Thermopolyspora flexuosa: one gene and its partner. The protein of the gene in region 2 interacts with the protein of the main gene of each other region in a pairwise test. Links are inferred from orthologs where the notes say so. Each region holds a gene or a part of one and is shown on either strand. Other genes may lie near its edges.

Region 1 (14,687 bases), 650 kb from region 2 along the record:
GCAGCCCTCGCAGACGTAGCAGCTACCGGCCGGGCGCATCTTGGTCCCGCAGGTCATGCAGAGCGGAGCGTCGGCGGTGCGGCCCATGTGGCTCTCCAGGGCCTCGATCGTGCTGTGCGGCTCCGGCTTCGCGGCGGGCTTCGGCGCGGCCGGCTTGGGCACCTCCTCGATCGGCGCCGACTGGGCGAGCACCTCGGGGTCGACCTCGTGCAGCGCCGCCGGGTCCTCGCCGCGAGCCTGGGCGGCGCGCTCCGCGGCGCTGAAGATGCCGAGCGCGGCCCGCTCCTCGTACGGCAGGTAGTCGAGGGCGAGGCGGCGGAAGATGTAGTCCATCACCGAGGCGGCCATGCGGATGTCCGGGTCGTCGGTCATGCCGGCCGGCTCGAACCGCATGTTCACGAACTTGCTCACGAACACCTCGAGCGGCACGCCGTACTGCAGGCCGATCGAGATCGCGATGGAGAACGCGTCCATCACGCCCGCGAGCGTGGAGCCCTGCTTGGACATCTTGAGGAAGACCTCGCCGACCCCGTCGCCCGGGTAGCACGAGGCGGTCATGTAGCCCTTGGCCCCGCCCACGGTGAACCGGGTGGTGGTGCTCGGCCGCTTGTGCGGCAGGCGGCGGCGCCGCGGCCGCTCCACCTCGACCACCTTCTCGATCACCTTGACGGCCTGTTCCTCGGCCTTGCTCTCCTTGTCCTTGTCGGAGCCCTTCGCGGCGGAGAGCGGCTGGCCGACCTTGCAGTTGTCGCGGTAGACGGCGAGCGCCTTGAGGCCGAGCTTCCAGCCCTGCAGGTAGACCTGCTCGATGTCCTCCACCGTGGCCGACTCGGGCAGGTTCACCGTCTTGCTGATGCCGCCGGACAGGAACGGCTGGACCGCGGCCATCATGCGCACGTGGCCCATCGGCGAGATGGCCCGCTCGCCCATGGCGCAGTCGAACACCTCGTAGTGCTCGGTCTTCAGGCCGGGCGCGCCGACCACGTGGCCGTGCTCGGCGATGTACTCGACGATCGCCTCGATCTGCTCCGGCTGGTAGCCGAGCTTCTTCAGGGCGCGCGGGACCGTCTGGTTGACGATCTGCATCGACCCGCCGCCGACGAGCTTCTTGAACTTCACCAGGGCGAGGTCCGGCTCGATGCCCGTGGTGTCGCAGTCCATCATCAGGCCGATCGTGCCGGTGGGCGCGAGCAGGCTCGCCTGCGCGTTGCGGTAGCCGTTCCTCTCGCCCAGGCCCAGGCACTCCTCCCACTGGCGGGTCGCCTCGGCGTGGATCGCCTGCGCCATCGGCTCGAAGGTGTGCAGCTTGGCGTTCGCGTCCGCGTGCTTGCGCATCACCCGCTTGTGCGCGTCGGCGTTGCGCGCGTAGCCGTCGTACGGCCCGACGATGCCGGCGAGCTCGGCGCTGCGCCGGTACGCGGTGGCGGTCATGAGCGAGGTGATCGCGCCGGCGAGCGCGCGGCCGCCCTCGGAGTCGTAGGCGTGGCCGGTCGCCATGAGCAGGGCGCCGAGGTTGGCGTACCCGATGCCGAGCTGGCGGTAGGCGCGGGTCACGTCGCGGATCTTCTCGGTCGGGAAGTCCGCGAACGTGATGGAGATGTCCATCGCGGTGATGACCAGCTCGACGAGCTTCACGAACCGCTCGACGTCGAACGTGTCGTCGTCGCGCAGGAACTTGAGCAGGTTGATCGACGCGAGGTTGCAGGACGAGTTGTCCAGGTGCAGGTACTCGCTGCACGGGTTGCTCGCGGTGATCCGGCCGGTCTCCGGCGCGGTGTGCCAGTCGTTGATCGTGTCGTCGTACTGGATGCCCGGGTCGGCGCACTCCCAGGCGGCCTGGGCCATCTTGCGGAACAGCTCCCGGGCGTCGACCTCCTCGATCACCTCGCCGGTGAGCCGGGCGCGCAGGCCGAACTTGCCGCCGCTCTCCACCGCGCGCATGAACTCGTCGGAGACCCGCACCGAGTTGTTCGCGTTCTGGTACTGGACGGACACGATGTCCTTGCCGCCGAGGTCCATGTCGAACCCGGCGTCGCGCAGCACGCGGATCTTACGCTCCTCGCGCGCCTTGCACTCGATGAACTCCTCGATGTCCGGGTGGTCGACGTCGAGCACGACCATCTTCGCCGCGCGCCGGGTGGCGCCGCCCGACTTGATCGTGCCGGCCGAGGCGTCCGCGCCGCGCATGAACGACACCGGGCCGCTCGCCGTACCGCCGCTCGACAGCAGCTCCTTGCTGGACCGGATGCGGGAGAGGTTCACGCCGGCGCCGGAGCCGCCCTTGAAGATGATCCCCTCCTCCTTGTACCACTCGAGGATCGACTCCATGGTGTCGTCCACCGAGAGGATGAAGCAGGCGGACACCTGCTGCGGGGACTTGGTGCCGACGTTGAACCAGACCGGCGAGTTGAACGAGAAGATCTGGTGGATCAGGGCGTACTTCAGCTCGTGCTCGAAGATCTCGGCGTCCTCGTCCGTGGCGAAGTAGCCGTGCTCCCGCCCGGTCTTCACGTACACGCCGACCACGCGGTCGACGAGCTGCTTGAGGCTCCACTCCCGCTGCGGGGTGCCGACCGCGCCGCGGAAGTACTTCGACGTCACGATGTTGGTGGCGTTGACCGACCAGAAGGAGGGGAACTCCACACCCCGCTGCTCGAAGCTGACCGATCCGTCGCGCCAATTGGTCATGACGACGTCCCGGCGCTCCCACTCCACCTCGTCGTAGGGGTGGACACCCGGGGTGGTGAAAATACGCGTCATCTTCAGACCGCCCTTGCGCCCCCGCTTGCCTCCGCGCGGCGCCGCGCCGCCGGTGGCCTCTGCGGTCTCGGTCATGACACTCCCCCTTCCGGGCTCATCCGGAGCCCGATATCGGACTTGCCGGTCCGGGTGCGCCCCGGCACCGAACCACCTGACATCGTCGTGCGCGCGACGGGGCGGGCCCCGGCGCGTTCACTTCCCTCGCCTTGCCGGTTCGCGCGAGCTCACGCCTGCTGGCCGTCGCGAGCCGCACGCAGTTGCTTGATCTCGGCCTCGAAGTCCTCGAGCGTCTCGAAGCCGCGGTAGACCGACGCGAATCTGAGGTACGCCACCTCGTCCAGCTCGCGCAGCGGGCCCAGGATCGCGAGCCCCACCTCGTGCGAAGGGATCTCGGCGACGCCGGTCGCGCGGATCGCCTCCTCCACCTGTTGACCGAGCCGGGCGAGCGAGTCCTCGCTCACCGGCCGCCCCTGGCAGGCCCGCCGTACGCCGGCGATCACCTTGTCCCGGGAGAACGGCTCGGTCACCCCGCTGCGCTTGCTCACCATGAGCAGCACGGTCTCCTGGGTGGTGAACCTGCGCCCGCAGGAGGGGCAGCTCCGCCGCCGGCGGATCGCCGCGCCGTCCTCGGTGGAACGGCTGTCGATGACCCTGGTGTCCGGGTGACGGCAGAATGGGCAGTGCATCGCGCCGTTCCCCCTTACTCCAAGGACCGCCCGACTCCACGGGTAGGCTCACGCACGCCCTGCGGAAATACCACAGAGCACCAAAGAAACCACAAGTTGTTGTGAAGTACAGCGGTGTAACTACTACATCTTGTGGCTCAACCCTAGGAGTGCCCAACCGCTAGCGCAAGTCGGCGAGAGCGTCCGACCGCGAAGAGACTGCTCAACGGCCGGTGTGGCAGGGGTTCCCGGCGTGTCGCACGATGCCGCAGGGATGGCGGTGAGAAGACGTGCCCGCGATGCCTCGGGCACCTTACGGGACGGACCGGGGCATGCCGCACCGCCCTTCGGAGGCGCGGCCGGAACGGCCCGTACCCGCCGGTCGGCACGGGTCCCGGCGGCCGATCACCGGACGGCGAGGAGAACCGGTGTAGAGTGTCGGACGCTCACGGGCGCGGGCGTCGGGCGCACGTCCGCTTCCGGTGTCGCCGCCGCGCCGGAGCCGTGTCGCCGTTGCCGGCCCGCCGCGCGGTTCACCGGCCCGGTACGGCGAGCCGTGGCGCGTGCGGGTCCGCCACGGCGGCGACCCCGCCACAGGCCGGGACGGCGATCGCCGCGACCCGGGTACCCAGCCACAATGCGCCGAGGAGCAGCGCCAGCACCGTGGTGACCAGCACGACCCTGCCTCGCCGGGTGAGCCGCATCGGAGGCGTACGCGGCCGCTCGCCGCGCCGCGGGCCGCGCCCTCGCGGCCGCATCGCCCGGCCGCCCGCCGCGAGCCGTACCGGACGGCGCGGCGCGGTCCTCCGCACCGGCCCGCCGGGCATCCGCCCGCCCGTGGCCCGGTGACGCCTTCCGGGCGTCGCGCCCACGGCCGCCGCCTCACCGGCGGCCTCGGGGCGCACGCCGCGCCGTACCCGGGCGCGCGGATCGGGGCGCCGCGCGGGCGACGCCGCGACGGTCCGTGCCGCACGGGGTGCCGCGCCACGGGCCGGGGCCGGCCCGTGCTCACGTGCCGCCGTGACGGGCACGCCCGCGGCCCAGGAGGCGCGCGGGCCGAGGGTCCGGGCTCCGCCGGTCGGCGAGGCCCCGCGGGCGGCTCTGCGTCGCCTGGCGGCGGAGATCGGGATGACCGGGGCGAGGTGCTCGCCGCGCGGGAGGCCGCCGCGAGCGGCCGGATCGCCGGGCGGCTCGGAGCCCCCGCCCGAGGCTCCGCCGGAGGACCCGTCCGCGGACGTCGGCACGTCGATCCGCATCGCCGCCTCCCTCGAGAATCGCGAAAAAACGGATCAGTAAGATCGCGAATCGAACACCATATCGATCGAACTCCCGTACGATGTTGTACACCACGCGACCGTCGATTTCGAGACACTATCGAACAATTGTTTGATGATGATCTTGAATAGAGGTACGGTCGCGATGTGCGACAGGAAGAACACGGATCGGAAGACCGGCTCGTGACCGGGTTCGACGGGCCGCGCCGCGAGGAGGATTCATGAGCGAAAAGGAAGAGGCGGGCACCCCCGTCGATTTGGCGGTACGCCGGCGCGACGCCCTCGGGCTCACGCCCCGGCAGCGCAGAATTCTCGAGGTGATCCGGGAGTCGGTGCAGCGGCGCGGTTACCCGCCGTCGATGCGGGAGATCGGCGAGGCGGTCCAGCTCACCAGCACCTCCAGCGTGTCGCACCAGCTCACCGCGCTGCAGCGCAAGGGGTACCTGCGCCGGGACCCGCACCGCCCGCGGGCGCTGGAGGTCCGCCTGCCGGGTGAGCCGGCGCTGTGGGTCGATCCGGACGCGGGTTCCGAGGAGCAGCAGGGCGTGAACCGCCCGGCCGCCGCCTACGTGCCGCTCGTCGGCCGCATCGCCGCCGGTGGCCCGATCCTCGCCGAGGAGCGGGTCGAGGACGTCTTCGCGCTGCCCAAGCAGCTCGTCGGCGAGGGCACGCTCTTCCTGCTCCAGGTCACCGGTGACTCCATGATCGACGCGGCGATCATGGACGGCGACTGGGTGGTGGTGCGCCAGCAGCCCGTCGCGGAGAACGGCGACATCGTCGCGGCCATGATCGACGGCGAGGCGACGGTCAAGACGTTCAAGCGCAAGGACGGCCACGTCTGGCTCGTGCCGCAGAACCCCGCCTACGACCCGATCCCCGGCGACGAGGCGACCCTGCTCGGCCGCGTGGTGGCCGTGCTGCGCAAGCTCTGAGCCCGACGACCGGCCGGCCAGGCCCCGGCCGGATCATCGCCGCCCGGACGGCCAGGTGACCGTGCCGGGCCACACGCGTGCGGGCGGCGGGTCCCCCGCCGCCCCCGTGAAAAACGCCGTACGGCCCGCGACGGACGCGCTCGCGGGCCGTACGTTCGTCAGGTCCGTCAGGGAACGATGTTCACCAGCTTGGGCGCGCGGACGATCACCTTGCGCGGCTCACCGGACAGGTAGGCCTGCACCTTCTGGGAGGCGAGCGCCAGGGCCTGCAGCTCGGACTCGGAGATGTCCGGGGAGACCTCCAGGCGGTCGCGCACCTTGCCCGCGACCTGCACGACGCAGGTGACCGACTCGACCACGAGCAGCGCCGGGTCGGCCTCCGGCCAGGGCACGCGGGTGATCGTCGGCCCGTGGCCCAGCCGCTCCCAGCCCTCCTCGGCGACGTACGGCGCGACCAGGGAGAGCATGATCGCCAGCGCCTCGGCGGCCTCGCGCACCGCCGGGTCGGCCGCGCCCGGCCCGCTGTCGATCGCCTTGCGGATCGCGGAGGTGAGCTCCATCATCCGCGCCACGGCGACGTTGAACCGGTAGGACTCGACGAGCCGGGTGACCTCGTCGATCGTCCGGTGGGTGATCCGGCGCAGCTCCAGGTCGCCGTTCTCGAACGAGATGCCGGGCTCGCTCGCGGCACCGGCCTCGGTCATCACCCGCAGCGCGCGGGCGAGGTACTTCTGCGACGCGCCCGGCGAGACGTCGGCCCAGTCGATGTCGTCCTCCGGCGGGCCGGCGAAGACCATGGTGAGCCGCACCGCGTCGACGCCGTACTTGTCGATCTGCTCACCGAGGTCGACGCCGTTGCCGAGCGACTTCGACATCGCCTTGCCCTGGTTGATCACCTGGCCCTGGTTGAGCAGCCGGGTGAACGGCTCGGTGAAGTCGACCAGGCCCATGTCGTACAGGACCTTGGTGAAGAACCGGGAGTACAGCAGGTGCAGCACGGCGTGCTCGACGCCGCCGACGTACTGGTCGACCGGCAGCCACTTGCGCACCCGCTCGACGTCGAACGGTCCCTCCTCGTGGTGCGGCGAGATGTACCGCAGGAAGTACCAGGAGGAGTCGACGAAGGTGTCCATCGTGTCGGTGTCCCGCTTGGCGGGGTTGCCGCACTTGGGACAGTCGACGTTCACCCAGTCGGTGGCGCCGGCGAGCGGGGAGATGCCCTTCGGCGCGAGCGCCTCGCCGCGCAGGTCGGGCAGGGTGACCGGGAGCTGGTCGTCCGGCACCGGGACCTCGCCGCAGTCCGGGCAGTGGATGATCGGGATCGGCGTGCCCCAGAACCGCTGGCGGGAGACGAGCCAGTCGCGCAGCCGGAAGTTGACCGCGGCCTTGCCGGTGCCCTGCTCCTCGAGGATCTCGATGATCTTGGCGATCGCCTCGCTCTTGCTCAGGCCGTTGAGCGGGCCGGAGTTGACCAGCGTGCCCTCGCCCGGGGTGGCGACGCCGGTCTCGGCCGGGTCGGGCTCGCCGGTGTCGACCACGACCCGCACCGGCAGCCCGAACTTGCGGGCGAAGTCGAGGTCGCGCTGGTCGTGCGCGGGCACCGCCATGATCGCGCCGTGGCCGTAGTCGGCGAGCACGTAGTCGGCCGCCCACACCGGGAGGCGCTCGCCGTTCACCGGGTTGATCGCGTACGTGCCGAGGAAGACGCCGGTCTTCTCCTTCTCGGTGGACAGCCGCTCGATGTCGGAGAGCTTCGCCACCTCGGCCCGGTACGCCTCCAGGTCGGCCCGCCGGTCCGGGGCGCACACCTCCTCGGCGAGCGGCGAGTCCGCGGCGATCACGAAGAACGTCGCGCCGTACAGGGTGTCCGGGCGCGTGGTGAAGACGGTGACCGGCTCCTCCCGGCCCTCGATGCGGAACTGCACGTCCGCGCCGGTGGACCGGCCGATCCAGTTGCGCTGCATGGTGAGCACGCGCTCCGGCCAGCCGCCCTCGAGCTGGGCCATGTCGTCGAGCAGCCGCTGCGCGTACTCAGTGATCTTGAAGTACCACTGGGTGAGCTTGCGGCGGACCACCTCGGTGCCGCAGCGCTCGCAGCGGCCGTTCACCACCTGCTCGTTGGCGAGCACGGTCTGGTCCTGCGGGCACCAGTTGACCAGGCCGTCCTTGCGGTAGGCGAGGCCGCGCTCGTAGAAGCGCAGGAACAGCCACTGGTTCCAGCGGTAGTACTCGGGGTCGCTGGTGTGCAGGCGCCGGGACCAGTCGAAGGAGATGCCGTAGCGGCGGAACGAGGCGGCCTGCGTGTCGATGTTCGAGTACGTCCACTCGGCCGGGTGCGCGTTCCGTTTGATCGCGGCGTTCTCGGCCGGCAGCCCGAAGGAGTCCCACCCGATCGGGTGCAGCACGTTGTAGCCCTTGTGGAACCAGTACCGGGCCAGCACGTCGGCGATGGCGAACGCCTCGCCGTGACCCATGTGAAGGTCACCCGATGGGTAGGGGAACATGTCGAGCAGGTACTTGCGGGGGCGCGGGTCGTCCGCGCTCTCCTCGGCGCGGAATGGGTCCAGCTCCTCCCAGCGTGGCTGCCACTTCTCCTGCAGCGCCTTCGGGTCGTACTGCTCGCTCATGAGGTCGTTCCCTTTTTTCACGTCCGTGCCGGCGACCGACCGATCCAGCCCACAAAGAAACCCCCCGGATCACACGAGGGGCAGCCGCATCGACCGGTCACTCCATCACCTTGGTCGATGCGGCCTGCTAAGGGTCGCGGAACGCATACTGCAAGACTAGCGCAGGTTGCAAGGGGCATTCATCGCCTTCGCCCGCCGTCGCCGCCGGAGATCACGCAATGAAACGGCCGGGAAGGCGATACCCGATGGTGATAGATCCGTTGTGACCTCCTATGTCCCATTAGACTACCCTCGTCGCGTGGCCAACTCAGTCCAGCCGGGACCGGAGCACAATTCAGCGGAATGGGACCTGCCGATGCAGGACCCTCCGACGGAACCCTCTGGACAGCGGTTCAGGGACGCGTTCTTCGGTTCGCCTGCGGAACACCCGGGCGCGCATGAGATCATGCCGACGCCTTCAAGACCGGGCATGACCGCGGGAGGAACGCCAGCCATGGCTACGGAGCACAGCGACCGGCCTCCGACGCCGTCCTGGCCGCAGACGCCTTCGGGGCAGGAGTCCGGGCACCGTGCCCCCGGCGCGCCGGGCGGCCCGCGTCCCGGCCCGCAGCCTCAGGGCCCGTACGGCGGCGGCCACCCCTCGGCGCCGCACTCCTCCGGCCCCGCGCCGCAGCCGTTCTCCGCCCCGGTGGCCGGTGACGCCGGGACGCGGCAGGGCGAGGCCGAGCGCGGCCGTGGGCCGCATCCCGAAGGCCGTCCCGGACCCCGGCCGCAGCAGCCGCCGCCCGGCCGCCCGCCGCAGGGTCCCCCGCAGCAGCACGGTGGCCCGCACCAGCAGGGTCGGCCGCAGCCCGGTCCGCATCAGCAGCACGGCCCGCAGCCGCCCGGCCCGCGGCCGCAGGGCGGGCCGCAGCCCCACCAGGGACCGCCGCCGCAGGGCCGTCCGCCCCAGGGGCAAGGCCCCGGTGGCCCGCATGGACAGCCGCACGGCCGCCCGCCGGAGCAGCAGGGCCACGGCGGACCCCAGGGCCGGCCGCAGGGTGGTCCGCAGGGCCAGGCACCGGGCGGGCCGCAGGGCGGACCCCAGGGTCCCCAGCCGCAGGGCCACCCCCAGGGGCCCGCGCAGGGCCGTCCCCAGCAGGGTCCCGGCGGACCGCAGGGTGGTCCGCAGGGCAACGCGCCGGACGACGACCCCTACCGGCCGTTCGTCACCGCCGGTCAGATCAGCGGCCCGAAGACGCCGCCGCCGGAGCGCCAGCAGGAGCTGTGGAACACCGTCTTCGGCGAGAACTACCAGGCGATCGGCGACGAGGAGGAGCTCGCCAAGGAGGGCCGTCCCTTCTGGCTGTACGCGTTCGCGGGCACGGTGGCCGTCGCGCTCGTCGGCGTGATCGTCTGGGCGTTCGTCGGCGGTCCGCTGTCCGGCGGCGACGAGGAGGCGGCGGCCGCCCAGAGCACGCCGTCGGCGAACGCCACGGCGTCCACCAAGCCGGCCCCGACCCGTACCCGGCTGCCCAGGTACACCGGGCAGGCCTCCCCGGTGAACGGCACGATCACCGACCCGACGGCGGGGATCAGCGTGCCGCGGCTCGGCGGCCTGTGGCGGGAGGACCCGCGCGGCGAGAGGATCCGCACCGCCTACGGCTACACCACGCGCCAGTACGTCGCGGCGGGCAAGGACCCGACCGGCAAGCCGCAGTACGCCCAGCTGATGACCGGCCCGCTGCCGGAGCAGCTCGCCTCGAGGTACACCTCGCCGGACAAGCTCACCCCGGTGGTGAGCGCGGTCGCCTACCACGCCCGGCTGAAGTTCTTCCCCAAGGGCAACACGGTCGTGAAGACCGTCCAGCAGAAGCTGACGATCGGCGGCCGGAACGGCCAGCTCATGGCGTACCAGGTCACCGCCGGCGAGAGTAAGACCACGATGGTGGTGGCGGCGATCGACACCGGCCGGAAGCTGCCGTCGATCGTCTACATGTCCGTGCCGGACACCCGGCGCGAGCTGCGCCCCGACATCAACACGGTGTTCAGCTCGGTGCGCATCACCGGCTCCTGACCTCCGGCCCGCCGCGGCCCGCCCGCCGCCGCGGCGGGCCACGACGCGACCGGGTACGGCACGGCCCGCCGTTTCGCCGTACCCGACGATCCCGGCCGTCCGCCACGCCCGCCGCCCGCCGTACCGGGCGGCCCTCTCCCCTGGTTCGCCACATCGCGCCCCGCCACGCTCGGACGCGCGCCGACCGGGCGCGTCACGCACGATCACGAACGCGCGGCGGAGCGTCAACGTCTCGTCCCGATCCCGAACCGGCGTGCGCAGCCGCGCCGCGAGCCCTCGCGCGCCCGTCCGCCACGGCGCGATCCGGCCACCGGAGATTGCGCTGATCAGCGCCCGGGTAGGGAGCAGCCCGGCGCAGGTCCGCGGTTCTATATCGCTCCTGTACCAATCTGTAATCAACCGCTACGTACCGGTAGGTATGTCGGAATGCGAATATGGCGCCAGCCGTACGTGGCGAACCAAGGAGAGTTCGATGCTGAACCTTTCGATCGTCCTGGAGGACAGCGCCCGGGTCACCCCCGACAGGACCGCGATCGTCTTCGGCGACATGCGGCTCCCCTACTCGATGATCAATACGGTGGCGAACCAGGTGGCGAACCTGCTCGCCTCCCGCGGCATCGGCAGAGGGGACAAGGTCGCGATCGCCTGCCCGAACCTGCCCTACTTCCCGTTCGTCTACTACGGCATCCTCAAGGCCGGCGCCACGGTGGTGCCGCTCAACGTGCTGCTGCAGACGCGTGAGATCGCGTACCACCTCGACGACTCCGACTCCAAGGTGTTCTTCTGCTTCGAGGGCACCCCGGAGCTCCCGCTCGGGCAGCGCGGCAAGGAGGCGTGGGACGAGCACGCCCGGTCCCGCTCCGACGTGGACCCGAAGAACTTCATCGTGCTGCCCGCGACCGCGCTCGCCACCACCTCGTCGATCGAGGGCGCCGACACGATCTGGGGCGCGCTCGACGGCGTGTCCGGGGAGTTCGAAACGGTTCAGACCGAGCCGGACGACACCGCGGTGATCCTCTACACCAGCGGCACCACCGGCCGCCCCAAGGGCGCCGAGCTCACCCACATGAACATGCTCATGAACGCCATGGTCTCGAACACGATGTTCGAGAAGGCGGCCGAGGTGGACGTCTACCTCGGCGTGCTGCCGCTGTTCCACTCGTTCGGCCAGTCCGTGGTGATGAACACCGGCTTCCTGCGCCGCGGCACGATCGTGCTCATGCCGCGCTTCGAGGCGAAGCCCGCGCTCGAGCTCATGCGCAAGGAGAAGGTGACGTTCTTCGCCGGCGTGCCCACGATGTACTGGGGCCTGGTGTCGGCGGCGAAGAACGAGGGCGCCGAGGTCCCGGACTCGCTGCAGACCTGCGTCTCCGGCGGCGCGTCGCTCCCGGTGGAGCTGCTCAAGGACTTCGAGCAGCACTTCGGCGTGCAGATCCTCGAGGGGTACGGCCTGTCGGAGACCTCGCCGGTGGCGAGCTTCAACCAGCCGGGCCGCCCGGCGAAGCCCGGCACGATCGGCACCCCGATCTGGGGCGTGGAGATGAAGCTCGTCGACCCCGACTGGAACACGGTCGAGGGCGAGGGCCCGGGCGAGATCGCGATCCGCGGGCACAACGTGATGAAGGGCTACTACAAGCGGCCCGAGGCGACCGCCGAGGTGATGCGGGACGGCTGGTTCCGCACCGGGGACATCGCCACCCGGGACGCCGACGGCTACTACGCGATCGTGGACCGGGCGAAGGACATGATCATCCGCGGCGGGTTCAACGTCTACCCGCGGGAGGTCGAGGAGGTCCTCATGGGCCACGAGGCGGTCTCGCTCGCGGCCGTCGTCGGCGTGCCCCACGAGGAGCACGGCGAGGAGATCAAGGCGTACGTGATCCTCAACCCGGGCGCGAAGATCACCGAGGAGGAGCTGATCGCCTGGGCCAAGGAGCACATGGCCGCTTACAAGTACCCGCGCATCGTCGAGTTCCGTGACTCGCTGCCGATGACCGCCACCGGCAAGATCCTCAAGCGCGAGCTGCGCGGCTGACGGCCGACGGCCCGGTCCCGACCCCGAGCTGGGACCGGCCCGCGGCCGGATCCGCGTCCGTCCCGGTACGGCCCGCCTTCCGCGTCGCCGAGGCGGGCCGTACCCGTGTCCGAGGCTCGGTCAGGGCCAGTCGACGGCGGGCCGCAGCGGCACGTGCGAGGTGCCGTCGGACTCCAGCTTCACCGCGAGCACCTGGTGGAGCTGGACCTTGTTGCGCTCGAAGCCGACGATGCACCCGGCCATGTAGAGGCGCCAGATCCGGGCGATCGCCCGGCCGACCTCCTGCACCGCCTCGTCCCAGTGCTCCTCGAGGTTGGCGCACCAGAACCGCAGCGTCTTGGCGTAGTGCTCGCGCAGGTTCTCCTCGTGCCGGATCTCGAAGCCGTTGTCCTCCATCTGCCGGATCAGGTAGCCGACCGACTCCAGCTCCCCGTCCGGGAAGATGTAGCGGTTGATGAACCCGCCGGTGTTGATCGTCTTCTCCTTGCCGGTGGGCCGGGTGATGCAGTGGTTGAGCAGCCGCCCGCCCGGCTTGAGCTTGGAGTTGAGGAAGCGGAAGTAGAACGGCAGGTTGTCCTTGCCGATGTGCTCGGTGAGGCCGATGGAGCTGATCGCGTCGAAGCCGGTCTCGGTCACGTCGCGGTAGTCCATGTGCCGGACCTCGGCGAGGTCACCGAGCCCGCGCTCGGCGATCGCCTTCTGCGCCCACTCGGCCTGCTGCCGGGACAGCGTCACGCCGAGCGCCTTGACGCCGTACTTCTCGGCCGCGTGCATCACCATGCCGCCCCAGCCGCAGCCGACGTCGAGCAGCCGCATCCCGGGCCGGAGGCCGAGCTTCCTGGCCACCAGGTCGTGCTTGGTGTACTGGGCCTCCTCCAGGGTGGAGTCCTCCTTGGGGAACACCGCGCAGGTGTAGGTCATGGAGGGGCCGAGCACCCACTCGTAGAACCGGTTGGAGACGTCGTAGTGGTGGCTGATCGCCTTGGCGTCCCGCTGCTTGGCGTGCCGGCTGCCGAGGCGGGCCAGGGCGCTGCGCCGTACCTCCTGCGGCGGCGGGGGCACCCGCATGAGCAGCGGCTTGACCCCGAGCGACCGGATGGCGTCGAGCTTCTCGCGCAGCGGCAGGTCGTTGAGGGTGAGCGACCACATGCGCGACAGCAGCGTGTACAGGTCGCCGTGCACGTCGATGTGGCCGGACACGTACGCCCGGGCGAGGCCCAGCTCGCCCGGCGCCTGGGCGAGGTAGGCCACCGCGATGGGGGACTTCACCTCGATCCTGATGTCGGCGTCGTCCGGACCCGCCTTGCTGCCGTCGTAGGCCGAGAACGCGACCCCGACGTCGTCGCCCACGATCCTCTCGAAGATCCGCGCGAGTGTGGTCATCCGGTGAAACCTCCTAACGCCCCCGGACGCACTTGTCGTAGAGGTCGAGAAGCCTGCCGTCGGGGTCGTAGGCCCGCTTGACCGGCCAGTAGGCGTCCCCGTTGTAGAGGCGCCAGAACTCCTCGCGGGGGTAGAACGACGTGGAGTACAGCGACTTGTGGCCCTCGAGATCGTGCACGGCCTTCTCGATCAGGCGGTTGTAGTACCCGTCGTATTGCCCGCGGGGCAGCGGGACCATGCCCCAGAAGCCGAAGTTGACGTACAGCCGGTTCGGCTCCATCGGGTAGAGCGGCCAGTGCTCCTGTGCCTTGAGCGGGCACATCCACACCGGCGTCATGCCGACCTTCTCGTGGAAGAAGGCGAGGAAGTCGGCGCCGCGCTCGACCGGGATCTCCACGTCCTGGATCACCGACTCCTGCACCGGGCGGTCGAGCCAGCGGTCCACCCGCGCGGTGATCTGGAAGCGCTTGTCGAGGCCGACCAGCTTCCGGTAGACGTCCGAGCGCAGCCAGCGGCGCGGCACGAGCGAGCGCACCAGCGGCTGCTGCACGCCGAACGCGCGCGAGCACCAGAACCAGTCGGTGTCCCACCGCCACAGGTAGTCGCGCACCGTGAGCCAGTCCCGGCCGCGCCGGCGGATCGACTGGTAGTAGATGCGCATGCCGGTGTAGTCCGAGGTGTACGGCGCCCGGTCGGCGAACCGGCCCACGGTGATGTACAGCTCGTCCGGGGCGAAGAAGACGCCGTCGACGAAGTCCACGGTCTCGCCGTCGAGGTCGCCGGCCTCGCAGATCTCCTGCATCGCCAGCATGCACTTGTGCGCGTCGGTGAAGCGGAGGTGCGTCAGCCGTACGTAGGGCTTCACCGGGGCGAGCTTGATCCGCAGCCGCAGCGCGTAGCCGAGCGTGCCGTAGGAGTTGGGGAACGCGCGGAACAGGTCCGCGTGCTCGCCGTC
Region 2 (14,566 bases):
CGTCCTCACCATGGGCCCGCAGAAGGCCACCGAGACCATCCGCAAGGCGCTCGCCATGGGCGCCGACAAGGCCGTGCACCTCGTCGACGACGCGCTGCACGGCTCCGACACGCTGTCCACCTCCTACGCCCTGGCCAAGGTGCTCGGCACCACCGGGTTCGACCTGGTCATCCTCGGCTCGGAGTCGACCGACGCACGCACCGGCGTGCTCGCCGCGATGCTCGCCGAGCGACTCGGGGTGCCGCAGCTCACCCTGGCCCGCAAGGTCGAGGTGAACGGCTCGTCGATCACCATCGAGCGCCTCACCGACTACGGGTACGACAAGGTCGAGGGCACGCTGCCCGCCGTCGTGTCGGTCGTCGAGAAGATCAACACGCCGCGCTACCCGTCCTTCAAGGGCATCATGGCGGCGAAGAAGAAGCCGGTGCAGACGCTCTCCATCGCGGACGCCGGCATCGACGCCGGTCAGGTGGGCCTCGGCGCGGCGTGGAGCGAGGTGGCCGAGTTCGCCGTCGCGCCGCCGCGCGCCGCGGGCACGATCGTCACGGACGAGGGCGACGGCGGCGTGAAGGCCGCGGAGTTCCTCGCGTCGAAGAAGTTCATCTGAGAGGGCGGGCTGATGTCGGAAATTCTCGTACTCGTCGAGCATGTCGACGGTGAGGTCAAGAAGGTCACCCTCGAACTGCTCACCCTGGCCCGTTCCCTCGGCTCGCCCTCCGCGGTGTGGGCCGGGCCGGGCTACACGCCCGAGGCGAAGGCGAGGCTCGCCGAGTACGGCGCGGAGAAGATCTACGTCGCCGACGCCGAGGAGATCACCGGCTATGTGGTCGCCCCCAAGGCCGAGCTGCTCGCCAAGCTCGTCGGCGAGGCCGCCCCGGGCGCGGTGCTGATCGCCGCCACCCCCGAGGGCAAGGAGGTCGCCGGCCGCCTCGCGATCAAGACCGACTCCGGTGTGATCACCGACGCGGTCGGCGTCGGCGAGGGCTTCGTCGCCGAGCAGTCGATCTTCGGCGGCGGCGTGAACGTCAAGTCCCGGGTCACCAAGGGCACCCCGATCATCGCGGTGCGGCCGAACTCCACCGCGCCCGAGCCGGCCCCGGCCGCGGGCGCCGAGGTGCAGGTGACCGTCGAGCTGTCCGACGCCGCCCGCGGCGCGAAGATCGTCGAGCGGGTCAAGCAGGAGAAGGGCGCCCGGCCCGAGCTCACCGAGGCCGCGATCGTGGTCGCCGGTGGCCGCGGCGTCGGCTCCGCGGAGAACTTCGCGCTCATCGAGCGGCTCGCCGACTCCCTCGGCGCGGCCGTCGGCGCCTCCCGGGCCGCCACCGACGCCCAGTGGTACCCGCACCAGTTCCAGATCGGCCAGACCGGCAAGACCGTCTCGCCGCAGCTCTACATCGCCGTGGGCATCTCCGGCGCGATCCAGCACCGGGCCGGCATGCAGACCGCCAAGACGATCATGGCGATCAACAAGGACCCGGAGGCCCCGATCTTCGAGCTCGCCGACTTCGGCGTGGTGGGCGACCTGTTCAAGGTCGTGCCGCAGCTCGTCGACGAGATCGAGAAGCGCAAGTAGCCCGCCCGCCGTACGGGCGTGCCGCGTGAGCCGTACGCCGCCCGGGGGCGGGCCACCCGCTCCCGGGCCGGTCCGGCGGCCCCGGTTACCCTGAAAGGTGCCATGGCTTATCTGGATCACGCGGCCACCACGCCCATGCTCCCCGAGGCGATCGAGGCGATGACCGCGCACCTCGGCACGGTCGGCAACGCCTCGTCGCTGCACGCCTCGGGCCGGCGGATGCGGCGCGTCGTGGAGGAGGCCCGGGAGAGCATCGCGAGCGCGCTCGGCGCCCGGCCCAGCGAGGTGGTGTTCACCTCGGGCGGCACCGAGGCGGACAACCTCGCGATCAAGGGCCTCTACTGGGCCCGCGCCGCCTCCGGGGCACGGCGCGTCCTGGTCAGCTCGGTCGAGCACCACGCCGTGCTCGACCCGGCACGCTGGCTCGGCGAGCGGCAGGGCGCGGTGGTCGAGGAGCTCGCGGTCGACGAGCACGGCCGGGTGCACCCGGAGACGCTGCGCGAGGTGATCGAGCGCAACCCGGACGACGTCGCCCTGGTCAGCGTGATGTGGGCGAACAACGAGGTCGGCACCGTGCAGCCGGTGGCCGAGCTCGCCGCGATCGCCCACGAGTACGGCATCCCGTTCCACACCGACGCGGTCCAGGCGGTGGGCCAGCTTCCGGTGTCGTTCGCCGACAGCGGCGTGGACGCGCTCACCCTCACCGGGCACAAGATCGGCGGCCCGTTCGGGGTGGGCGCGCTGCTGCTCGCCCGCGGCGTCGACCCGGCCCCGGTGCTGCACGGCGGCGGGCAGGAGCGCGAGGTGCGCTCGGGCACCCTCGACGCCCCCGCGATCGCCGGCTTCGCCGCGGCCGTGGAGCACGCCGTGGCGCGCCGCGAGGAGCTCGCCGCCCGGCTCACCGAGCTGCGCGACGACCTCATCGCCCGGGTACGGCAGGCCGTACCGGACGTGATCCTCAACGGCGACCCGGTGCACCGGCTGCCCGGCAACGCGCACTTCTCCTTCCCCGGCTGCGAGGGCGACGCGCTGCTCATGCTGCTCGACGCCAAGGGCGTGGAGTGCTCCACCGGCTCGGCCTGCACCGCCGGGGTCGCGCAGCCGTCCCACGTGCTGCTCGCCATGGGCGCCGACGCGCTGCGCGCCCGCGGCTCGCTGCGGTTCTCCCTCGGCCACACCTCGACCAAGGCCGACGTGGACCGGCTCGCCGAGGTGATCGGCCCGGTGGTGGAGCGCGCCCGGCGGGCCGGGATCAGTTGAGGAAGTGGGAGATCGACAGCCAGCCCGGGTCGGACTCCACCTCGACCTTGGCGCGGCCCTGCCGCCACCCCTTGACCAGCTCGCGGATCCGGTCCGCCACGCCCGCGTCCGGGTCGGCGTAGATGTGGATCTCCCGCACCCGGTCGGCGTTGATCTGCACCGCGGGCAGCGCCTGGTCGTCCGGCAGCGCCGCGGCGAGCTCGAGCTCGAAGACGTCGAGCGCCTCCGCCGACGCGCCGGTCGGCAGCCCGTCCGCGTCCGCCTCCCGGTACGGCAGCGCCACCGTGATGTGCTGGTCGAACAGCGGGAAGTCCACCGGCCGCAGCGGGAACCGCGCGGTCGCGGTCACCTTGCCCCCGGCCGGGGTGCGGCCCTCCAGCGCCACCCAGCGCGGCTCGTCGTGCTCCTGGGCGAGCCCGGCGACCACCGCGGGCAGGTGCACAACGGGCACCGGGTCGAGCGGCTCGAACGAGGCCGCGGTGATGTCGCCGATCCACCGGGCCACCTCGTCCTCGCCGAGGATCCAGTCGAGCGCGAGCAGCGCGCTCTCGGTACGCGTCTCGTCGTCGAGGTCCGGATAGATCGGGTGGTAGACCACCAGGTCGAGGCGCGGCTTGCCGGGCGGGATGCGCATGCCGAGCACGATCTGGTCGAACGCGAACTCGCGCCCACCCACCTGGATTCTCAGCTCCATCGCGTTCGGGTGCGGCTGCCGCGACGGGTGGAACTCCCACCGCTCGTCGGCCGGGGGCGCGGCGCGCACCCACCGGTGGGCGAGCGGCCGCAGGTCCGGCGCGCCCGCCGAGGTCACCACGAGCGCCTGGCCGGCCGCCTTCCCCGGCTCGATCTCCCAGGCCAGCCGCTCGTCGATCGCCGCCACGGCCGGGGCGAGCGCCTCGGCGAGCCCGGTCTCGTCCCCCGCATCGAGCATCGCGTCGAGCCGTGGCCGGTTCTCCGCCCACCACGACCAGAACGCCGCGATCCGTTCGTCTCGCATGGGCACCGATCCTCGCAGGTGCCCGCGCCGCCCGCCAATCAGGGGCCGCCGACCGGGTACGGCGAGCCGCCCGGCGACCCCGCGGGCACAGGTAGTCTCGACGAATATGGGGCTTCGTGTACTGGCCGCCATGTCCGGCGGCGTCGACTCGGCGGTGGCCGCCGCGCGCATCGCCGAGGCGGGCCATGACGTCACCGGCGTGCACCTGGCGCTGTCCGCCAACCCGCGCTCGTACCGCACCGGCGCCCGCGGCTGCTGCACGCTCGAGGACGTGCGCGACGCGCGCCGCGCCGCCGACGTGATCGGCATCCCGTTCTACGTGTGGGACATGGCCGAACGCTTCCACCACGACGTGGTGGAGGACTTCGTCAGCGAGTACGCGGCCGGCCGTACCCCCAACCCCTGCCTGCGCTGCAACGAGAAGATCAAGTTCGAGGCGGTGCTCGACCGCGCGCTCGCGCTCGGCTTCGACGCGGTCGCCACCGGCCACCACGCCCGGCTGGAGAACGGCGTGCTGCGCCGCAGCGTCGATCCGGGCAAGGACCAGTCGTACGTGCTCGGCGTGCTCACCCGCGAGCAGCTCGCCCACGCGATGTTCCCGCTCGGCGACTCCACCAAGGAGCAGGTGCGCGCCGAGGCCGCCAGGCGCGGCCTCACCGTGGCCGACAAGCCGGACAGCCACGACATCTGCTTCATCGCCGACGGCGACACCCGGGCCTTCCTCGCCGAGCGGCTCGGCACCCGGCCCGGCCCGATCGTGGACGCGCTCACCGGCGAGGTGCTCGGCGAGCACGACGGCGCGTACGGCTTCACCGTCGGCCAGCGCAAGGGCCTGCGCCTCGGCCGCCCGGCACCCGACGGCCGGCCCCGCTACGTGCTGTCGATCGAGCCCGCCACGAACACGGTCACCGTCGGCCCGCGCTCCGCGCTCGAGGTCACCTCGATCATCGCCGAGCGCCCGATCTGGAACGGCCCCATCGACGAGCCGCGCGGCCCGCTCACCTGCTCGGTGCAGCTGCGCGCGCACGGCGAGGTGTACGGCTGCCGCGCCCGGGTCACCGACGGGCTGCTGCGCATCGACCTCGACCGCCCGGCCACCGGGGTTGCCCCCGGCCAGGCGGCCGTGCTCTACGACGGCGACGTCGTGCTCGGCTCGGGCACGATCCGGTCCGCCTCCTGACGCTTCCCGACGCTTCGCCGCCCGCCCGGGCGCCGGGGCGCCACCGCCGCCCGCCAGGCGGGCCCCGGCCGGGCCTCGGACGGGCTTCGGGCGGGCTCAGCCGCCGAGCGTCACGCTCTCGCCGGGCGCGAGGCGCCGGATCTCGGCCTTGTGCCGGTCGGCCTCCATGCCCAGCCAGTTGTCGATCAGCTTCAGGCCCACCTCGTTGAGCAGGCCGTCGTGGGTGGAGTAGGCGCGGCCGGGCCGTACCGTGCGCAGGTACTCGACCCACTCGCGGAGCTTGACCCACGGCGCGTTCGTCGGCAGCAGCAGGGTGGGCACCTCGAAGTCCGGCACGGTGAGCGCGTCGCCGGGATAGAAGATCTCGTCCGCGACGAGGAAGCCGACGTTCTGCACCACCGGCTGGTCCGGGTGGTTGACCGCGTGCCACTCGCCCGCGACCGCGATGTCGAAGCCGTTGCTGCGGAACCGGTCGCCGTCGCGCACCGCCCGGGTGAGCACCGCGATGTCGCCGAGCCTGGAGATCACCGCCTCGGGGCCGTAGATCTCCAGCGCGACGTTCTTGGCCGCGGCCTCCCGCAGCGCCTGCTCGTCGAGGTGGTCGAAGTGCTCGTGGGTGATGAGCACGGTGTCCGCGCCGTCGAGCACTCCCGCGCCGGAGAACTTCCCGGGGTCGATCACGAGCGTGTGGCCGTCCTTCTCCAGCCGCACGCACGCATGGCCGTACTTGGTGAGCTTCATGGCACCCATGCTTACCGCATCGCACCGGCCCCCACGGCCGCCGGTCCGCGCGGTCCGGACCTGTTCGCGGCGCTCTCTAAGCTGGCACCGTGAGCGACAACGGCGATCGTTTCCCGTGGAGTACGGCGAGCGCGACCGGCGTGGGCTCCCACCCGGGTGAGGACCACCTCGAGGCGCTGCGCGTCGTCTTCGGCGAGCTGCCCGACCTGCCCTACCTGCCGGAGCTGCCCGAGCGCGGGGTGGGCGCCGACATGGTCGGGCGTACGGCCTCGCTGCTCGTGGACATGCCGGTGGAGGTCCAGCCGTCCGGCTGGCGGATCACCCAGGCCCCCGGCCGGGACCTGGGCCGCGCGTACGACCACCTGTCCCGGGACCTCGACGGCCTGGAGGAGATCGCCCACAACTACACCGGGCCGCTCAAGGTCCAGGTCTGCGGCCCCTGGACGCTCGCCGCGACCATCGAGCTGCGGTACGGCGACAAGATGCTCAAGGACCCGGGCGCGGTACGCGACCTGGCCGAGTCCCTCGCCGAGGGCGTCACCGCCCACCTCGCCCAGGTACGGCGGCGCGTGCCCGGCGCCACCACGATCGTGCTCCAGCTCGACGAGCCCGGCCTGCCCGGCGTGCTCGCCGGCACCGTGCCCACCGCCTCCGGCTTCGGCCGCCTCCCCGCCGTCGAGGCCCCCATCGTCACCGAGCGTCTGCGCACCGTGCTGCGCGGTGTGGCCGCGGACGGCGTCTACCCGATCGTGCACTGCTGCGCGCCCAACGTCCCGATCACCCTGATCCGCGACGCGGGCGCCAGGGGCGTCTCCCTCGACGCCGCCCTGCTGCGCCGCCAGGACGAGGACCCCATCGGCGAGGCGATCGAGGCCGGCACCGCCTTCTTCCTCGGCGTCGTCCCCGGCACCGACGCCCGCCTCCCCGACATCGGTGTCGTCGCCAAGCCCGCCCTCGAACTGTGGCGCCGCCTCGGCTTCCCCCCGTCCACCCTCGCCGACCAGGTCGTCCTCACCCCCACCTGCGGCCTCGCCGGCGCCTCCCCGCGCTACGCCAAGGCCGCCCTCGCCAAGTGCCGCGAGGCCGCCAAGGTCCTCCGCGACGACCCGGGCGAGGACTGACCCACGCGCCGACCCCCGGCCCTCGCCGCGGGGTCGCGTCATCTGCGGAGCAGGAGCCTGAGCCAGTGGTGATCCATTGGGTTCATCACGCCGGCGACGGTGCTCGCGGATGGCCCGGTGCGTGCTCCACCGGTTACTTCGGCGGACGATACTTTCGCCGATGAAAGTATCGTCGGCGAAAGTATCGCCGATCGAAGTATCCGCACCCGGGGTCACAAGCCGTTCCGCGGTCCGGGACGACGCGTTCCGATCCCGGCGTCCGCCCGCACGCCGTCCTCGCACCTGCGGGATCGCATACGCGGCCGCATCCCGATCTTGTGAATGTCCTTGGTGGAGCCGCGGGTCGAACCCCTCCTCCGCGAGTGCGCGTAGCGTATGGCGTCGGCCGCCGTGGGATATCGGCGCTGCGCACGTACCCGAGGGGATCGTGGAGGCGTGGCGTCAGCGCGGTCTCCGGTGAATTGTCGGTCGCGGCGATAACGTTGTCTGTGCGGTTGGTCGACGGGTGCTCGCCTGACGGGGGCGACCGTTTCACGAGGGGAGACGGGCTGATGAGCGTCGAGCAGGACGGGGTGCCGGCGGCGGCTCGGGAGCGGCACGCGGAGCTCTCCGAGCTGATCAACGAGGCGAACTGGCGGTACTACGTGCTCGACGCGCCCACCGTGAGCGACGCCGAGTACGACGCGTGGATGCGCGAGATCAAGGAGCTGGAGGAGGCGCATCCGGAGCTGCGCACCCCCGACTCGCCGACCCAGCGGGTGGGCGCGCCGATCTCCACCACGTTCGCCAAGGTGCGGCACGTCCAGCGCATGGAGAGCCTCGACAACGCGTTCAGTGACGAGGAGCTGGCCGCCTGGGAGGCGCGCACCCGCCGCATGCTCGAACGCGAGCCCGGCCCGTACCTGTGTGAGCTGAAGATCGACGGCCTGGCGATCTCGCTGCTGTACGAGAAGGGCAGGCTGGTGCGCGCGGCCACCCGCGGCGACGGGGTCGTCGGGGAGGACGTCACCCACAACGTGCGCACCATCGCCGAGGTGCCGTACCGGCTGTCCGGCGACGACGTGCCCGACCTGCTCGAGGTGCGCGGCGAGGTGTACCTGACGGTGGCCGCGTTCGAGGAGCTCAACCGGAGGCTGCTCGACGAGGGGAAGCAGCCGTTCGCGAACCCGCGCAACTCGGCGGCCGGGTCGCTGCGGCAGAAGGACCCGCGGATCACCGCGCAGCGCGACCTGCACGTGATCTGCCACGGCATCGGCCGGTGGGACGGGAGCGAGGTGCCGAAGGCCCAGTCGGAGACCTATGAACGGTTCAAGGCGATGGGCCTGCCGGTGAGCGACCTGTACCGGGTGGTCGACACCCTCGACGAGGTGCGCGAGTTCATCGCGTACTACCAGCGGCACCGCCACGACACGCCGTACGAGATCGACGGCGTCGTGGTGAAGGTGGACGACTTCGGCAAGCAGCGGCAGCTCGGCTCCACCGCCCGGGCGCCCCGGTGGGCGATCGCGTACAAGTACCCGCCGGTGGAGGTCACCACCAAGCTGCTCGGCATCGAGGTGAGCGTGGGCCGCACCGGGCGCGTAACCCCGTACGGGGTGATGAAACCGGTGAAGGTGGCCGGGTCCACGGTCGAGCGGGCGACCCTGCACAACGCCGACGAGGTGCGGCGCAAGGGCGTGCTCATCGGCGACACCGTGGTGCTGCGCAAGGCCGGCGACGTGATCCCGGAGATCGTCAAGCCGGTGGAGGAGCTGCGGGACGGCTCCGAGCGGGAGTTCGTCATGCCCACCCACTGCCCGGAGTGCGGCACCGAGCTGCGCCGGGAGCGCGAGGGCGACGTGGACATCCGCTGCCCGAACTCCCGGTCCTGCCCGGCCCAGCTCCGCGAGCGCATCTTCTTCGCCGCCGGGCGGGGCGCGTTCGAAATCAGCTCGCTCGGGTACGTGGCGGCGACCGCGCTCACCCAGCCGCTGCCGCCGCAGGAGCCGCCGGTGCGCACCGAGGCGGACCTGTTCGACCTCACCCTGGAGCGGCTGCTGCCGATCCGCACGCTCGTCCGCGACCAGGACACCGGCCTGCCGAAGATCGACCCGAAGACCGGCGAACCGAAGGTGGTGCGGTTCTTCGCCAACCAGAACGGCGAGCCGAAGAAGACCACGCTCACCCTGCTGGAGCAGCTGGAGCAGGCGAAGCGCGCGCAGCTGTGGCGGGTGATCGTCGCCCTGTCCATCCGGCACGTCGGCCCGGTCGCGGCGCAGGCGCTCGCCGCCGAGTTCCGCTCGCTCGACCGGATCTTCGCGGCGAGCGAGGAGGAGCTCGCCGCGGTCGAGGGCGTCGGTCCGACGATCGCCGCGTCGATCCGCGAGTGGTACGCGGTGGACTGGCACCGGGAGATCGTCGAGCGCTGGCGCCGGGCGGGCGTGCGCATGGAGGAGGAGGCGCCCGCCGCGGGGGAGGAGCTGCCCAAGACGCTCGAGGGCCTCACCCTCGTGGTCACCGGCACCCTGCAGAACTTCAGCCGCGACAGCGCGAACGAGGCGATCCAGGCCCGCGGCGGCAAGGCGACCGGCTCGGTGTCGAAGAAGACCTCGTACCTCGTCGCCGGGGAGAACGCGGGCTCCAAGCTGGACAAGGCGATCAAGCTCGGCGTGCCCGTGCTCGACGAGGCCCAGTTCCTCATCCTGCTGGAGAAGGGGCCGGAGGGGATCTCGACTACGGAACAGCCGTGACGCAACGTGCCCATTTGGTTTCGCGAGGTGGCCCCGAGGTCGTACCCTCCCAACATGACCTCTTGGGGGTTTGCCGGATAATGACCGACCCATCCGATACCCGGGACACGAGCCCACGGCCGGGATCGCCGCTGTGGACCTACTTCGCGGGCGTCATCATCGTCGGGCTCACCGCGCTCGTCGTCGCCCAGGCCCGGCTCGGCCCGGAGCAGCTCGTCGAGGCGCTGCGCCTGCCGCTGCTGTGGCTGCTCGCCGCGCTGGTGGTGCTGGGCGAGCTGCGGCCCGTGGTGACCTCGTCGTCCACCCTGGTGGGCGGCACGCCCGCCTCGGTGATGTTCAGCTTCGCCGTGCTGCTCCACTACGGCCTGTCGCTCGCGGTGCTCACCCAGGCCGCGGCGATCGTGGTGTGCGGCCTGGTGAACCGCCGGGCCTGGCATCGGGTGGCGTTCAACGTCGCGCACGTCACGCTCGCCTGCACCGCCGGGGCGGTGGTGCTCGGCGCCTTCGGCGTGCTGCCGCACCCGGCCGAGCCGTGGGTGCCCGCCGACGGGGACGACGTGCTCGCGATCGCGCTCGCCGCGCTCGCCTACTTCTCCGTGCGCGCGCTGCTCGTCTGCGCCGCGGTGGCGCTGCACGAGCGCCGCTCGGTGCTGCGCGTGCTGCGGCTGTCGGCCGGCCCGCAGGGCCTGGTGTACGCCACGATGCTCGGCCTCGCCCCGGTGGTGGTCGTGGTGATGGCGTACACGCCGATGCTCGTGCCGCTGTTTACGGCGCCGCTCGCCGCGATGTACTTCACCGCCACGCTCTCGGCCCGCCGCGACCACCAGGCGATGCACGACGAGCTCACCGGCCTGCCCAACCGCAAGCATCTGATCATCGCGATCGAGGAGGCGCTCGCCGAGGTGCGCGACGACCAGCGGCTCGGCCTGCTCCTGCTCGACCTCGACGGGTTCAAGGAGGTGAACGACACCCTCGGCCACCCGGTCGGCGACCGGCTGCTGCAGATCATCGGCCACCGGCTGACCCACAGCGTACGGCCCGGCGACGTGGTGGCCCGGCTCGGCGGCGACGAGTTCGCCGTGCTGCTGCCGTCGATCCGCGACGCCCAGGCGGCCAAGGAGGTGGCGGCCCGGCTGCGCGCCGCGCTCACCGAGCCGGTCCGCCTCGAGGGCATGACGTTCGACCTCGACGCCTCGGTGGGCATCGCGCTCCACCCCGACCACGCCCCCGACTTCCAGCTGCTGCTCCAGCGCGCGGACGTCGCCATGTACCTGGCGAAGGAGGCGCGCTCGGGCGTGGAGTTCTACGTGCCGGACAAGGACCGCAACTCGCCGGAACGGCTCAGCCTCCAGGGCGACCTGCGCCGCGCCATCGACCGGGGCGAGCTGGAGCTGCACTACCAGCCCAAGGTGACGCTCGCCGACCGCTCGGTGGACGGCGTGGAGGCGCTGCTGCGCTGGTGGCACCCGGTGCGCGGCCCGGTGTCCCCGAGCGAGTTCATCCCGCTCGCCGAGCAGTCGTACCTGATGCGGGAGCTCACCCAGTACGTCATCGGCATGGCGATGGAGCAGGCCGCGCAGTGGTGGCACCAGGGCATGCAGGTGCCGGTCTCGGTGAACGTGTCCGCCCGGGACCTGCTCGACAACGGCCTCGCCGAGCAGATCGAGGCCGCGCTCGCCCGCCTGCGCCTGCCCGCCCGCGCGCTCCGGCTCGAGGTGACCGAGCGGGTGCTCATGACCGACCAGGCGTACGCGGCCGACACGATCCGCGAGCTCGCCGCGCTCGGCGTGCAGCTCGCCCTCGACGACTTCGGCACCGGCTACTCGTCGCTGGTGCGGCTGCAGCGGCTGCCGGTCTCCGAGGTGAAGATCGACGCGTCGTTCGTGCGGCGGCTCACCGAGTCGCCCGACGACGAGCGCATCGTGCGCTCCACGATCGAGCTGGTCCGCTCGCTCGGGCTGCGCTCGGTCGCCGAGGGCGTGGAGTCCGCGGAGATCGCCGACCGGCTGCGCGACCTCAACTGCGACGTCGGCCAGGGCTGGTGGCTCGGCGAGCCGATGGCCCCCGCCGACGCGACCGCGTGGCTGCGCGAGCGGCTGCGCACCGACCCGCCGATCACCGCGGTGGAGGCGCCGGCCGGGGCGGTGTGACCGCGCGGCCCCGGCGTTTCCGGGCATGTCGCACGCCTCCGCGCGGCCGTGCCGTACGCCCTTGTGAGGCGTGCGTTAAACGTTCGGCGAGCTGGGACGGTCGCCCTAGGATGAAGTGACTGTCCCATCAGCATCGACGAAACGGGTTTGAACGCCTCATGTCCGCCATAACCCGCGACGAGGTCGCTCACCTCGCACGGTTGTCCCGGCTGGCGCTGACCGACGAGGAGCTGGACCACTTCGCCGGCCAGCTCGACCAGATCATCGCCGCGGTCGCCCGCGTCGCCGAGGTCGCCACCGACGACATCCCGCCGTCCTCGCACGCGCTGCCGCTCACCAACGTCTTCCGGCCCGACGAGGTACGGCCCGGCCTGACGCCGCAGCAGGCGCTGGACCAGGCGCCCGCCGTCGAGGACGACCGCTTCCGCGTCCCGCGCATCCTGGGGGAGGAGGCATGAGCGAGCTGATCAGGAAGACCGCCGCCGAACTCGGCCGGCTGGTCGCGTCCGGCGAGGTCTCCGCCGTGGAGGTGACCCAGGCGCACCTCGACCGCATCGCCGAGGTCGAGCCGAAGATCGACGCCTTCCTGCACGTCGCGGCCGACGCCGCGCTCGAGCAGGCCCGCGCGGTCGACGAGCGCCGCGCGAAGGGCGAGAGGCTCGGCCCGCTCGCCGGCGTGCCGATCGCGCACAAGGACATCTTCACCACGGTCGACATGCCCACCACCGCCGCCTCGAAGATCCTCGAGGGCTGGCGCCCGCCGTACGACGCCACCGTCACCCGGCGGCTGCGCGAGGCCGGCCTGGTGATCGTGGGCAAGACCAACCTCGACGAGTTCGCCATGGGCTCCTCCACGGAGAACTCGGCCTACAAGCCCACCCGCAACCCGTGGGACCTCACCCGGGTGCCCGGCGGCTCCTCGGGTGGTTCGGCGGCCGCGGTCGCCGCGTACGCCGTGCCGCTCGCCACCGGCACCGACACCGGCGGCTCGATCCGCCAGCCCGCGGCGGTCACCGGCATCGTCGGCACCAAGCCCACCTACGGCGGCTCCTCCCGGTACGGCCTGATCGCGTTCGCCTCCTCGCTCGACACCCCGGGCCCGTTCGCCCGCAACGTGCTCGACGCCGCGCTGCTGCACGAGGCGTTCTCCGGGCACGACCCGCTCGACTCCACCTCGATCAACGCCCCGGTGCCGCCGGTGGTGGAGGCGGCCCGCCAGGCCGACGTGTCCGGCCTGCGGATCGGCGTGATCAAGGAGTTCGTCGAGGGCGAGGGCTACCAGCGCGGCGTGCTGCGCCGGTTCACCGAGGCCGTCGAGCTGCTGGAGAAGCTCGGCGCGAAGACGATCGAGGTCTCCTGCCCGTCGTTCGCCTACGCGCTGCCCGCGTACTACCTGATCGCGCCGTCGGAGTGCTCGTCGAACCTCGCCCGGTTCGACGCGATGCGGTACGGCCTGCGGGTCGGCGACGACGGCACGCGCAGCGCCGAGGAGGTGATGGCGCTCACCCGCGCCGCCGGGTTCGGCCCGGAGGTGAAGCGCCGCATCATGCTCGGCACGTACGCGCTCTCGTCCGGCTACTACGACGCCTACTACGGCTCGGCGCAGAAGGTGCGCACGCTCATCGCCCGCGACTTCGAGGCCGCGTTCCAGCAGGTCGACGTGCTCGTCTCGCCGACCACGCCGACCACCGCGTTCAAGCTCGGCGAGCGCGTCGACGACCCGATGGCGATGTACCTCGCCGACCTGTGCACGATCCCGTCGAACCTCGCGGGCAACGCCGCCATCTCCGTCCCGTGCGGCCTCGCCGAGGAGGACAACCTGCCCGTCGGCCTGCAGATCATCGCCCCGGTGCTGGGCGACGACCGCTGCTACCGGGTCGGCGCCGCCGTTGAGAAGGCCCTGGAGGAACGCTGGGGCGGCCCGCTGCTGAAGGAGGCCCCGTCGCTGTGAGCACCCCGACCGAGACCCTGACGCCGTTCGACGAGGCGATGGAGCGCTACGAGCCCGTGCTCGGGCTCGAGACGCACGTCGAGCTCGGCACCGCCTCCAAGATGTTCTGCGGCTGCCCGACCACGTTCGGGGCGCCGCCGAACACCCAGGTATGCCCGGTCTGCCTCGGCCTGCCCGGATCGCTGCCCGTGGCGAACGCGAAGGCGATCGAGTCCACGATCCGCATCGGCCTCGCGCTCAACTGCTCGATCGCCGAGTGGTGCCGGTTCGCCCGGAAGAACTACTTCTATCCGGACATGCCGAAGAACTTCCAGATCAGCCAGTATGACGAGCCGCTCTGCTACGACGGCTACATCGATGTCGAGGTGGACGGGGAGACCGTGCGCATCGGCATCGAGCGGGTGCATCTGGAGGAGGACACCGGCAAGTCCACCCACGTGGGCGGCGCCACCGGCCGCATCCACGGCGCGGACTACTCGATCGTCGACTACAACCGGGCGGGCATCCCGCTCGTGGAGATCGTCACCAAGCCGATCACCGGCACCGGCAAGCTCGCCCCGCAGGTGGCCCGCGCGTACGTCGCCGAGCTGCGCGAGCTGATGCGCGCCCTCGGCGTGTCCGACGTGCGCATGGAGCAGGGCTCGCTGCGCTGCGACGTGAACGTCTCGCTCATGCCGCGCGGCGGCACCGAGTGGGGCACCCGTACCGAGACGAAGAACCTCAACTCGCTGCGCTCGGTGGAGCGCGCGGTGCGCCACGAGATCGAGCGGCAGGCCGCGATCCTCGACGAGGGCGGCCGGATCGTCCAGGAGACCCGGCACTTCCACGAGGACACCGGCACCACCACCTCGGGCCGCTCGAAGG

The links.
Region 1: the proteins of ligA (region 2) and leuS interact in binary tests that used the Escherichia coli proteins (3 or more experiments, as listed by UniProt). The link is inferred for Thermopolyspora flexuosa from one-to-one orthologs.

The regions. Positions count from the first base shown.
Region 1 is NZ_VFPQ01000001.1:1,363,486-1,378,172, reverse strand. The notes cover bases 5,529-8,645. They hold leuS (leucine--tRNA ligase), read right to left. Parts: upstream 8,259-8,645; coding sequence 5,799-8,258; downstream 5,529-5,798. Other genes in these bases: lexA (transcriptional repressor LexA), read left to right, coding at 5,529-5,631. Outside these bases: FHX40_RS06070 (vitamin B12-dependent ribonucleotide reductase), read right to left, coding at 1-2,835; transcriptional regulator NrdR, read right to left, coding at 2,985-3,446; FHX40_RS24985 (hypothetical protein), read right to left, coding at 3,959-4,102; more of lexA, read left to right, coding at 4,921-5,528; FHX40_RS24980 (hypothetical protein), read left to right, coding at 8,752-10,314; FHX40_RS06040 (long-chain-fatty-acid--CoA ligase), read left to right, coding at 10,787-12,349; FHX40_RS06035 (SAM-dependent methyltransferase), read right to left, coding at 12,470-13,732; FHX40_RS06030 (FAD-binding oxidoreductase), read right to left, coding at 13,746-14,687.
Region 2 is NZ_VFPQ01000001.1:711,861-726,426, forward strand. The notes cover bases 7,017-10,012. They hold ligA (NAD-dependent DNA ligase LigA), read left to right. Parts: upstream 7,017-7,423; coding sequence 7,424-9,601; downstream 9,602-10,012. Other genes in these bases: FHX40_RS03165 (putative bifunctional diguanylate cyclase/phosphodiesterase), read left to right, coding at 9,682-10,012. Also shown: FHX40_RS03125 (electron transfer flavoprotein subunit beta/FixA family protein), read left to right, coding at 1-607; FHX40_RS03130 (electron transfer flavoprotein subunit alpha/FixB family protein), read left to right, coding at 620-1,573; FHX40_RS03135 (cysteine desulfurase family protein), read left to right, coding at 1,676-2,833; FHX40_RS03140 (DUF695 domain-containing protein), read right to left, coding at 2,826-3,830; tRNA 2-thiouridine(34) synthase MnmA, read left to right, coding at 3,937-5,010; FHX40_RS03150 (MBL fold metallo-hydrolase), read right to left, coding at 5,107-5,751; FHX40_RS03155 (methionine synthase), read left to right, coding at 5,841-6,872; more of FHX40_RS03165, read left to right, coding at 10,013-11,751; Asp-tRNA(Asn)/Glu-tRNA(Gln) amidotransferase subunit GatC, read left to right, coding at 11,910-12,209; Asp-tRNA(Asn)/Glu-tRNA(Gln) amidotransferase subunit GatA, read left to right, coding at 12,206-13,702; Asp-tRNA(Asn)/Glu-tRNA(Gln) amidotransferase subunit GatB, read left to right, coding at 13,663-14,566. UniProt on the Escherichia coli protein: DNA ligase that catalyzes the formation of phosphodiester linkages between 5'-phosphoryl and 3'-hydroxyl groups in double-stranded DNA using NAD as a coenzyme and as the energy source for the reaction.